DNA from 2 places in the Oleiphilus sp. HI0117 genome. Region 1 is predicted to be linked to the other one. Evidence: predicted binding sites of a transcription regulator. Region 1 holds the regulator's gene; the other holds the start of a gene.

Region 1 (4,219 bases):
TCTCATCAAACCAAGCCGTTACCATTAGGAAAGATCAAAGCGTCATTCAAGCAACCGGCTTAAACGGCTGGCTTAATGAAAAACGCATTGAACTCCTTAGCAATGTCAGAGGACAGTATGCCTTCAATAAATAGCTTGCTCCGTGCCACCCTGTTAACCCTTTTGCCTGCTTTTTGTTTTGCAATCGACCCGAGCAGTAAACTTCCAATATCCATAGAGTCAGACCAGGCTAGCCTTGACGACCAGAATGGCACGTCAACCTATACCGGCAATGTCATAATCTCCCAAGGTTTATCTCGCCTAGAAGCAGATAATATTTCTGTAAAGGCGACAAATCGCAGCATTACAACCATCCAGGCCTCTGGCCAGCCAGCACACTTTGTACAACAAGTAAGCGCCGATAGCCCGAACACTCATGGCTATGGCAGCTCTATTACTTATATTGCAAAAGACAACTTGTTACGTTTTTCCGGCCAAGCTAAGTTAGTACAACAAGACAACTCCTTTTCAGGTGAAGAAATAGAGTACGACATTGTACGAAGAGCTATACGCGCCAAGGGAGATCAGACCCAAGGGTCTCGAGTTAAAATTCATTACTACCCTAATGCCGAGACCGCATCGGAAAATACTGAAGTGCCACTAATAAAAGGTTCTCCAGAAAACGAAAACAAACTGCCACTCGAACCTGCTCCAAATGCCGAGTCCGGTGCCGAGCAAAAGCAATAGACCTGAGCAACAATGAAAACTTTAAAAGCAGAAAACCTAGCCAAGGCCTATGATAAACGCCAAATAGTTAAAGATGTTTCCCTGACTATCAACAGCGGTGAAGTGATCGGGCTGCTCGGCCCTAACGGTGCTGGTAAGACCACTTGTTTCTATATGATTGTAGGCCTGGTTAAGCATGATAAAGGCAAGATATCAGTTAATGATACCGACCTATCATCCATGGCTATGCATGATAGGGCACGAAACGGTGTCGGCTACCTGCCCCAGGAAGCTTCAATATTTAGAAAGTTAAGTGTTCGAGACAATATCCTGGCGGTACTAGAGATTAGAAAAGATCTTTCTCGCAGCGAAAGGCGACAAAGAATGGAAGCCTTACTCGAAGAGTTTCACATCACTCACATCAAAGATAGTCTTGGCATGGCCTTGTCAGGCGGTGAACGTAGGCGAGTGGAAATAGCCAGAGCTTTAGCAATGGAGCCTGACTTCATTCTACTCGATGAGCCCTTCGCAGGTGTCGACCCAATATCGGTCAACGACATCAAGTCAATCGTCTCTCACCTTAAAAGTAAAAATATCGGCGTACTCATAACCGATCACAACGTTAGAGAAACGCTGGATATTTGTGAAAAAGCCTATATTGTTGGTGATGGCCATATCATTGCTTCAGGAAGTGCTGAAGACATTCTGAATAATGAAAAGGTCAAACAAGTCTACTTGGGCAATCAATTCAAATTATAAGCCAGTGGCTAGTTCATAGCATTCGATTCGAACAGCATATACAAACAATTAAGCATGACTTTCAGCTTAGAAATGAGTAGCATGCAATTTTCACGTCAACAAGACGATAACTTGATCTAAAACAATTATTTGTAGGCTGGTAACGTAAATATACTTTTATTTGTTTCACACTTTGCTATCTTCGCACTACACTTGTGTAAATGAAGTAAATATAAATACGTTTATTCACAGCGACCATTTCCGCAAAATATAATAAGCGACAATACATGATTCAAAATTTAAGTCTTAAGTTGGTGACATCCTCATGAACATGAAGGTTTCTCTCCAATTAAAGCTCGGTCAACAACTGACAATGACACCTCAATTGCAGCAAGCAATCCGCTTGCTACAATTGTCGACTCTTGACCTTCAAAACGAAATACAAGAAGCATTGGAATCTAATCCTATGCTCGAACTCCAGGACGATAACAACGAGCCTGGAAATACAAGTGATAAACAAGAAAATCAGAATGAAAGTCATCAAAATGATGGCAACGAGTACGCCTCTCAGGACAACCAACAAAGCAGTAGTACAGACACCAGTTCGAGCGAAGCACCTGCTAGCAATGAAGCCGACACGCCTAGTGAAGAGTGGTCAGATACTATACCGGAAGATCTGCCTGTTGATACGGCTTGGGATGACATATATACAAACAATGCGCCCAGTGGTCCCGCTCCCGAAGATGACAACAATGCCTTCGAACAAAGAAACGCTGCTACCGAGTCTCTTGCAGATCATCTAGATTGGCAACTTAACCTTACCCCCATGTCTGATCGCGACCGATACATTGCGATGTCATTAATCGACGCAACTGATACAGACGGCTACCTAACGAATACCGTTGAAGAGATACACGAGGGGCTGCACAACTCAGATGACGAAGACCCGGTTGAATTAGATGAAGTTGAAGCCGTCTTAAAACGCGTGCAGCACTTTGATCCACCTGGGGTATTTGCCAAAGACCTGCCCGACTGTTTGCTGCTACAGTTACGCCAGCTACCAAAAGATACGCCCTGGCTACCACAAGCAAAGCTTGTAATCAGCCACTACCTGAACTTATTAGGATCAAGAGACTACGCTCAACTAATGCGACGCAGCCGCCTTAAAGAGCATGAACTGAAAGAGGTTATCTCTCTAATTCAGTCTTTGAACCCTAAACCAGGTGAATCCATTGCTTCTTCCGAGCCTGAGTACATTGTGCCAGATGTCGTCGTAAAGAAAGAAAAAGGACGCTGGAAAGTTGAGCTCAACCCAGAGATTGCGCCAAAAATAAGGGTCAATGCAAATTATGCTTCGTTTATAAAGAGAGCTGACTCCAGTAACGACAACACCTTTATGAAGGATCAACTTCAAGAAGCAAAGTGGTTTATTAAAAGCCTACAAAGTCGTAACGAGACGCTTCTAAAAGTGGCAAGTAAGATAGTAGCTCACCAACAAGGCTTCCTTGACTATGGTGATGAAGCGATGAAGCCGCTGATTTTACATGATATTGCTGAAGCGGTAGAAATGCATGAGTCCACCATATCTCGTGTGACAACACAAAAGTACATGCATACGCCACGAGGCATATTTGAACTCAAATACTTTTTCTCAAGCCACGTCAGCACAACTACTGGCGGAGAGTGCTCGTCAACAGCGATTCGCGCAATTATTAAGAAGTTAATATCAGCAGAAAACCCTAAAAAACCTCTTAGCGATAGCAAGATTGCCGACTTGTTGAAAGAGCAAGGAATTAACGTCGCCCGCCGCACTATCGCAAAATACCGCGAAGCGATGTCGATCCCCCCATCGAACGAAAGAAAAAGATTGGTTTAATACAATATTTGATAACTTGCTGCCTGCAGCAAGTTGATTTGATAAGCGAAAAGTGAGTCAATATTCAACTCTCGCTAAAAATAACGATGATAGGAGAATACTATGCAATTAAATATCACTGGCCATCATGTAGATTTAACTGATGCACTTAAAGAATATGTGAAAACCAAATTGCAAAAGCTAGAGCGCCATATTGGCGGCATTAGCAACGTACAGGTAACCCTTTCTGTATCGAAACAAGCACATATTGCTGAATCAACGCTACATATCGCTGGTGCAGATATCCACGGCCACGCCGAGAACGACGACATGTATGCCGCTATCGACCAGCTAGTTGATAAGCTAGACCGTCAAATTCTTAAGCACAAGGAAAAGAAAGTTGACCGCGCACACGGCGCAGCAGCACGCTAGTTATTAGCGATCTTTAGAGTCGAAAAATGTCTGAAAATAAAATTACTATCGAGGCCATCTTGTCACCGGAGCTAACCCAACGCGGTTTGCCCGGTGGTAGCAAGAAAAAAGTTCTTCAACAGGCTGCACACCTGGTCTCAAAACAATTTCCTCATCTTGATGAAACTGAAATATTTGACAACCTTATTTCTCGTGAACGACTGGGAAGCACGGGAGTTGGGCAAGGAATTGCCATTCCCCACAGCAGACTGGAAAACTGCAAACAAGTTATTGGTTGTCTATTTACACTTGAAAAAAAGATACCTTTTGACTCGATAGATAACGAAGACGTTGATATTCTTTTCGTTTTACTTGTCCCCTCCGAGGCGACGAGCGAGCACCTGGATCTTTTAAGTCAAATTGCAGAGAAGTTCAACAACACTGCTTTTTGCGATAGTTTAAGGGAATCTGCTACAGGCACTGAACTTTATCAGAAAATAATTGCTTAAG
Region 2 (4,219 bases), on a different contig from region 1:
TCCACCTCGTTAGCAGCCAGAAACTCAGCAAGGTCTTCATAGCCAGGTTCTTGCAGAATCGTCAAATTGCAGCGATCAATAACATGCACTCCCAGTGACCTTGCTTCTTCGACCAAGTAACGAAAATAAGGGTTCATTTCCGGTGCGCCGCCCGTTAAGTCCAGCTGTGAAATGTCTTTTTCTTTCAACAAAGCCAATACCAAGTCGATATTTGATTTGTTCATTAGCTCTTTACGGGTCGGCCCTGCATTAACATGACAGTGCGTACAACTAAGGTTACATAGGTATCCCAGATTTACCTGTAAAGTTTCTAGCCTATTTCGCTTAAGCGAAGGGAACTGCGTTTCGACCAATAAAGGGCGGCTATCTAACATAAAGATCCTGTTTTTGTATTGATATGATCTCTTAGGACTACAATCCGCGCCATAGGTTCCATATCAATCGTATTAATTCTATAAAAATGCGGGCAAAGGATGCCTAAAAAGCATTACCCCAGCCAAAGCCAGAGTGTGGCCAATTCTACAACAAACATGATTGCAGTGATGCTTTGCCAAAACCGCAGCGGATTTCTTTTTGCAAGTGGTATATGGGCCTTATCCATAAACTCCGAATTAGGATGTTCGAGATCATAAATAAATTCTGACAAGGCATCATATCGAAGTTCTGTAGAAATCTGTAAAGCTTTTTCGATCGCACCATCCATCCATTCGGGAACCATTGGGTTAAACTCTCGAGCTGGCTGATATTTTAGTCGATAAAATTCATTGGTAGACTGACTGGTCTCAAACTTCGCACCATAAGGTTGTTGGCCGGTCAACATTTCGTAAAGCACAACAGCGATTGAAAACATGTCGGACTTTAAAGACGCTTTTCTTCCCAACTTATATTCAGGAGCACCATAAGTGTCGGTCCCCAGCACTTGCTCGCGCTCAAAGGGCGATTCGATTTCAGCAACGCCCGCAATAAAACAGGAACCAAAATCTATAATCGTTACCTTGCCCTCATTATCGACCATAATATTTTCAGGCTTGATATCCTGATGCAAAGTCTCTTTACGATGCATTGCACGAACACCCTTCACTACCTGATGAATTATCGACATAACTCTTTCGATACCGGGCTTTGGATTTGCTTTCATCCACTCAGCTAGCGTTTGGCCCTCAACATAATCACAAACGTAATAAAGGAACTTTTGCCCTCTTTCACTTTCATGAATATTTACTACGTACTTACTGTTAATACGGTCAGCTACCCAGGGTTCCAATACAAATCGCTCTTTGTACGCCAAATCATCATCATAATTCACTGAAGGCGTTTTCATAGCATGTAACTTGTCAGTGTTATGATCTTTTACCAAATATACTTGTGATCGATTACTGGCATGTAGCTCTTTTATCACATGGTAGCCGTCAATAGACATTCCAGGGGAAAGCTCTGGTGGGAAGGGTAAGTCCGAAAGCTTTACGTAGGCATCTTCGGCATTTGGACAAGGCAAAGCATCGACTCTGACAATCTGGCAACTCAAGTTATCATCGGAGCCGTTTTCGAGTGCAATATCAACCAAGCTCTCACAAAGCCCGGTAAATTCATCCGACTTGCAATCAACCGCCTTAGCAATGACTTCTTTTATACGTTTATCGTTGATAAAATCATGAATACCGTCGGTACTCAGAAAAAAGATATCACCAGATTCGACATCCTCCGAGTAATAGTCGACATCAAGCATTAAATCCATTCCCATTGCACGAGTAAGATAAGTGGAATCCTTACTTACTCTGGCGGAATGGTCATGCGTGAGCTGCTCAAAGTTATTCCCTCTAAGCCGGTACACTCGGCTATCGCCGATATGAAATATATGCGCGACACGCGACTTGATAACCAAGGTCGACATTGTACTGATATAGCCATGCTCAGCCTGAAGATAACCAACCCCCTGCCCATATAACCAACGATTCAAAGCCGTTAATACTTTTTGAGCTGAGTTTTTAACTGTCCAGGAGTCAGGTGTACTGAAGAAGTCGGAGATAAAGTTCTTAACGCAGGTTTCGCTTGCCTCCTTGCCCGCCTCTGCACTACTGACTCCATCGGCAACAATAGCAACCATTCCCTTTACAGTTAATAGAGGCTCTTTCGGGACGTATATTCCGACAGAATCTTCATTTTGGTGCTTTAAGCCCTTTACTGATATTTGCCCTGCACTTGTACGAAGCCCGCTTTCTAGATGCATCTGATATTTCACTCACTTATTTATTATGGGTATTATTGCGCCAATAAGTAGCAAAATAACACCCCCTTTAGATTAAAATCTTAATTTTCAACGGCATATGTAAAAACGAACGCAATATACAGCCTTAGGATTGAACTCAGCGCATAGTCATGCACCATTACCAACCAAGGCGGAAAACAGCATTTTTTAGCTGCACCACTTTAAAGCACGCGTTTTTTCTCAAACGCTCAAAACCTGGCTATAAAACACGAACTTAAGAATTTTTTTCCTTTTTATTTCAATACCCTATGAAATTATTTAGATACTTGGCACAGCTCATGCTTAATTACAGATAATTGCGTAAACAAGCATTGAGTAACGCTAAAGCTTTTCACTAGTAAATAAGCACAGCGTATGCGCAGATTCTCAGACATACGAGGCCATAGAATGAAGAATAGTAGAGTTGTTGTAGTCGGTAACGGCATGGTGGGTCATCACTTCGTTGACCAAATGATTGCATCCGAAATTGGAGCGCACATTACAGTACTAGGCGCCGAAACGCGACCAGCCTACGATCGGGTACATCTCTCTGAAGTGTTCTCTGGCAAAGAGCCAAAAGATCTAGCACTAACAACCCGCGAATTCTACAAAGATAATGGTGTTGATGCGATTTTTGGTGATGCCGTTACAGATATAGACCGTAAAAACAAAATTGTTATCACTGAAAGCGGGCGACGCTTCGATTATGACAAGCTAGTATTGGCAACTGGTTCTTATCCTTTTGTACCACCTATCAAAGGTTCTGAAAGCAAAGAATGCCTAACCTACAGAACAATTGATGACTTGGGTGAAATTAAATCACATGCCCAGACCTCAAAAATTGGTGTAGTTGTAGGTGGTGGTCTGCTTGGTCTTGAGTGTGCAAACGCACTTCAAAATCTAGGGCTTGAAACTCACGTTGTTGAGTTTGCTCCCGGCTTAATGGGTGTTCAGCTAGATGATGGCGGCAGCAAGATGCTTCGACGTAAGATCGAAGCGCTTGGTGTTCAAGTACATACCCAAAAAGCGACTACGCTTATCGATAACAAAGGTGATAACACAAAACTGCGAATGAACTTCGCAGATGACACGCATCTTGATACTGACATGATCGTATTTTCTGCAGGCATTCGCCCCTATGATCAGTTAGCACGTAAAACCGGGTTAGAAGTTGGTGAGCGTGGCGGTATCGTTGTCGATTACCACTGCCGAACCTCTGACTCGAACATTTTTGCTATAGGTGAATGTGCTCTATATGGCAACATGATCTACGGACTGGTTGCGCCCGGTTATAGAATGGCAGAAGTTGCTGTTCAGCAATTCTCCGACGACGACGAAAAACCTTCGTTTACTGGCTCAGACATGAGCACGAAGCTGAAGCTTCTGGGTGTTGACGTCGGCTCAATTGGCGATGCCCATGGTAAAACGCCCGGCTCAATCGCTTACGTCTACAGTAACGAAAACTCAGAGATCTATAAGCGAATCATCGTATCTGAAGACGGCAATACACTGTTAGGTGCAGTACTAGTTGGCGACTGTTCAGATTACGACACACTTCTTCAATACTACCTGAACGGTATCGAGCTTCCCGAAAACCCTGAAGGAATGATTCTACCGAATGTTGAAGGGGGTGGTCCTGCGCTAGGTGCTTCAGCACTACCAATGGAAGCAACAATCTGTTCATGCCTAAACGTTAGTAAAGGCGACATTATTAACGCTCTTGATTCCGGTTGTTGCAGCGTAGGTGATGTAAAAGGTGAAACCAAAGCAGCTAGCGGTTGTGGCGGTTGCGCAGCACTTCTTAAGGATGTTGTTGATACTGAGCTTGAAGCGCGCGGCGTTACGGTTGATAAAAGCATTTGTGAACACTTCCCTCATACGCGTGAAGAGCTATATCACTTAATTCGTGTCGGTAGTATCAAGTCATTTGGCGAACTGGTAGAAAAACACGGTACCGGCCTTGGTTGTGATATT

The links. Region 1 encodes sigma-54, which starts transcription at its own class of promoters, with help from an activator protein. Its sites were predicted from a motif close to TGGCACNNNNNTTGCTNT; they were not measured.
Region 2: a site for sigma-54 is predicted at 2,534-2,551, ahead of nirB (nitrite reductase large subunit NirB). Genes of this name have one in related genera too.

Annotation. Positions count from the first base shown of each region.
Region 1 covers NZ_LWGA01000533.1:3,376-7,594, reverse strand. The annotation lists gene lptC (LPS export ABC transporter periplasmic protein LptC) at 1-134, shown strand, start outside; gene lptA (lipopolysaccharide transport periplasmic protein LptA) at 118-726, shown strand; gene lptB (LPS export ABC transporter ATP-binding protein) at 739-1,464, shown strand; gene A3757_RS05910 (RNA polymerase factor sigma-54) at 1,775-3,319, shown strand; gene hpf (ribosome hibernation-promoting factor, HPF/YfiA family) at 3,422-3,730, shown strand; gene ptsN (PTS IIA-like nitrogen regulatory protein PtsN) at 3,757-4,218, shown strand.
Region 2 covers NZ_LWGA01000986.1:253-4,471, forward strand. The annotation lists partial or broken gene A3757_RS17685 (radical SAM protein) at 1-374, opposite strand, end outside; gene A3757_RS17690 (bifunctional protein-serine/threonine kinase/phosphatase) at 488-2,227, opposite strand; gene nirB (nitrite reductase large subunit NirB) at 2,654-4,219, shown strand, end outside.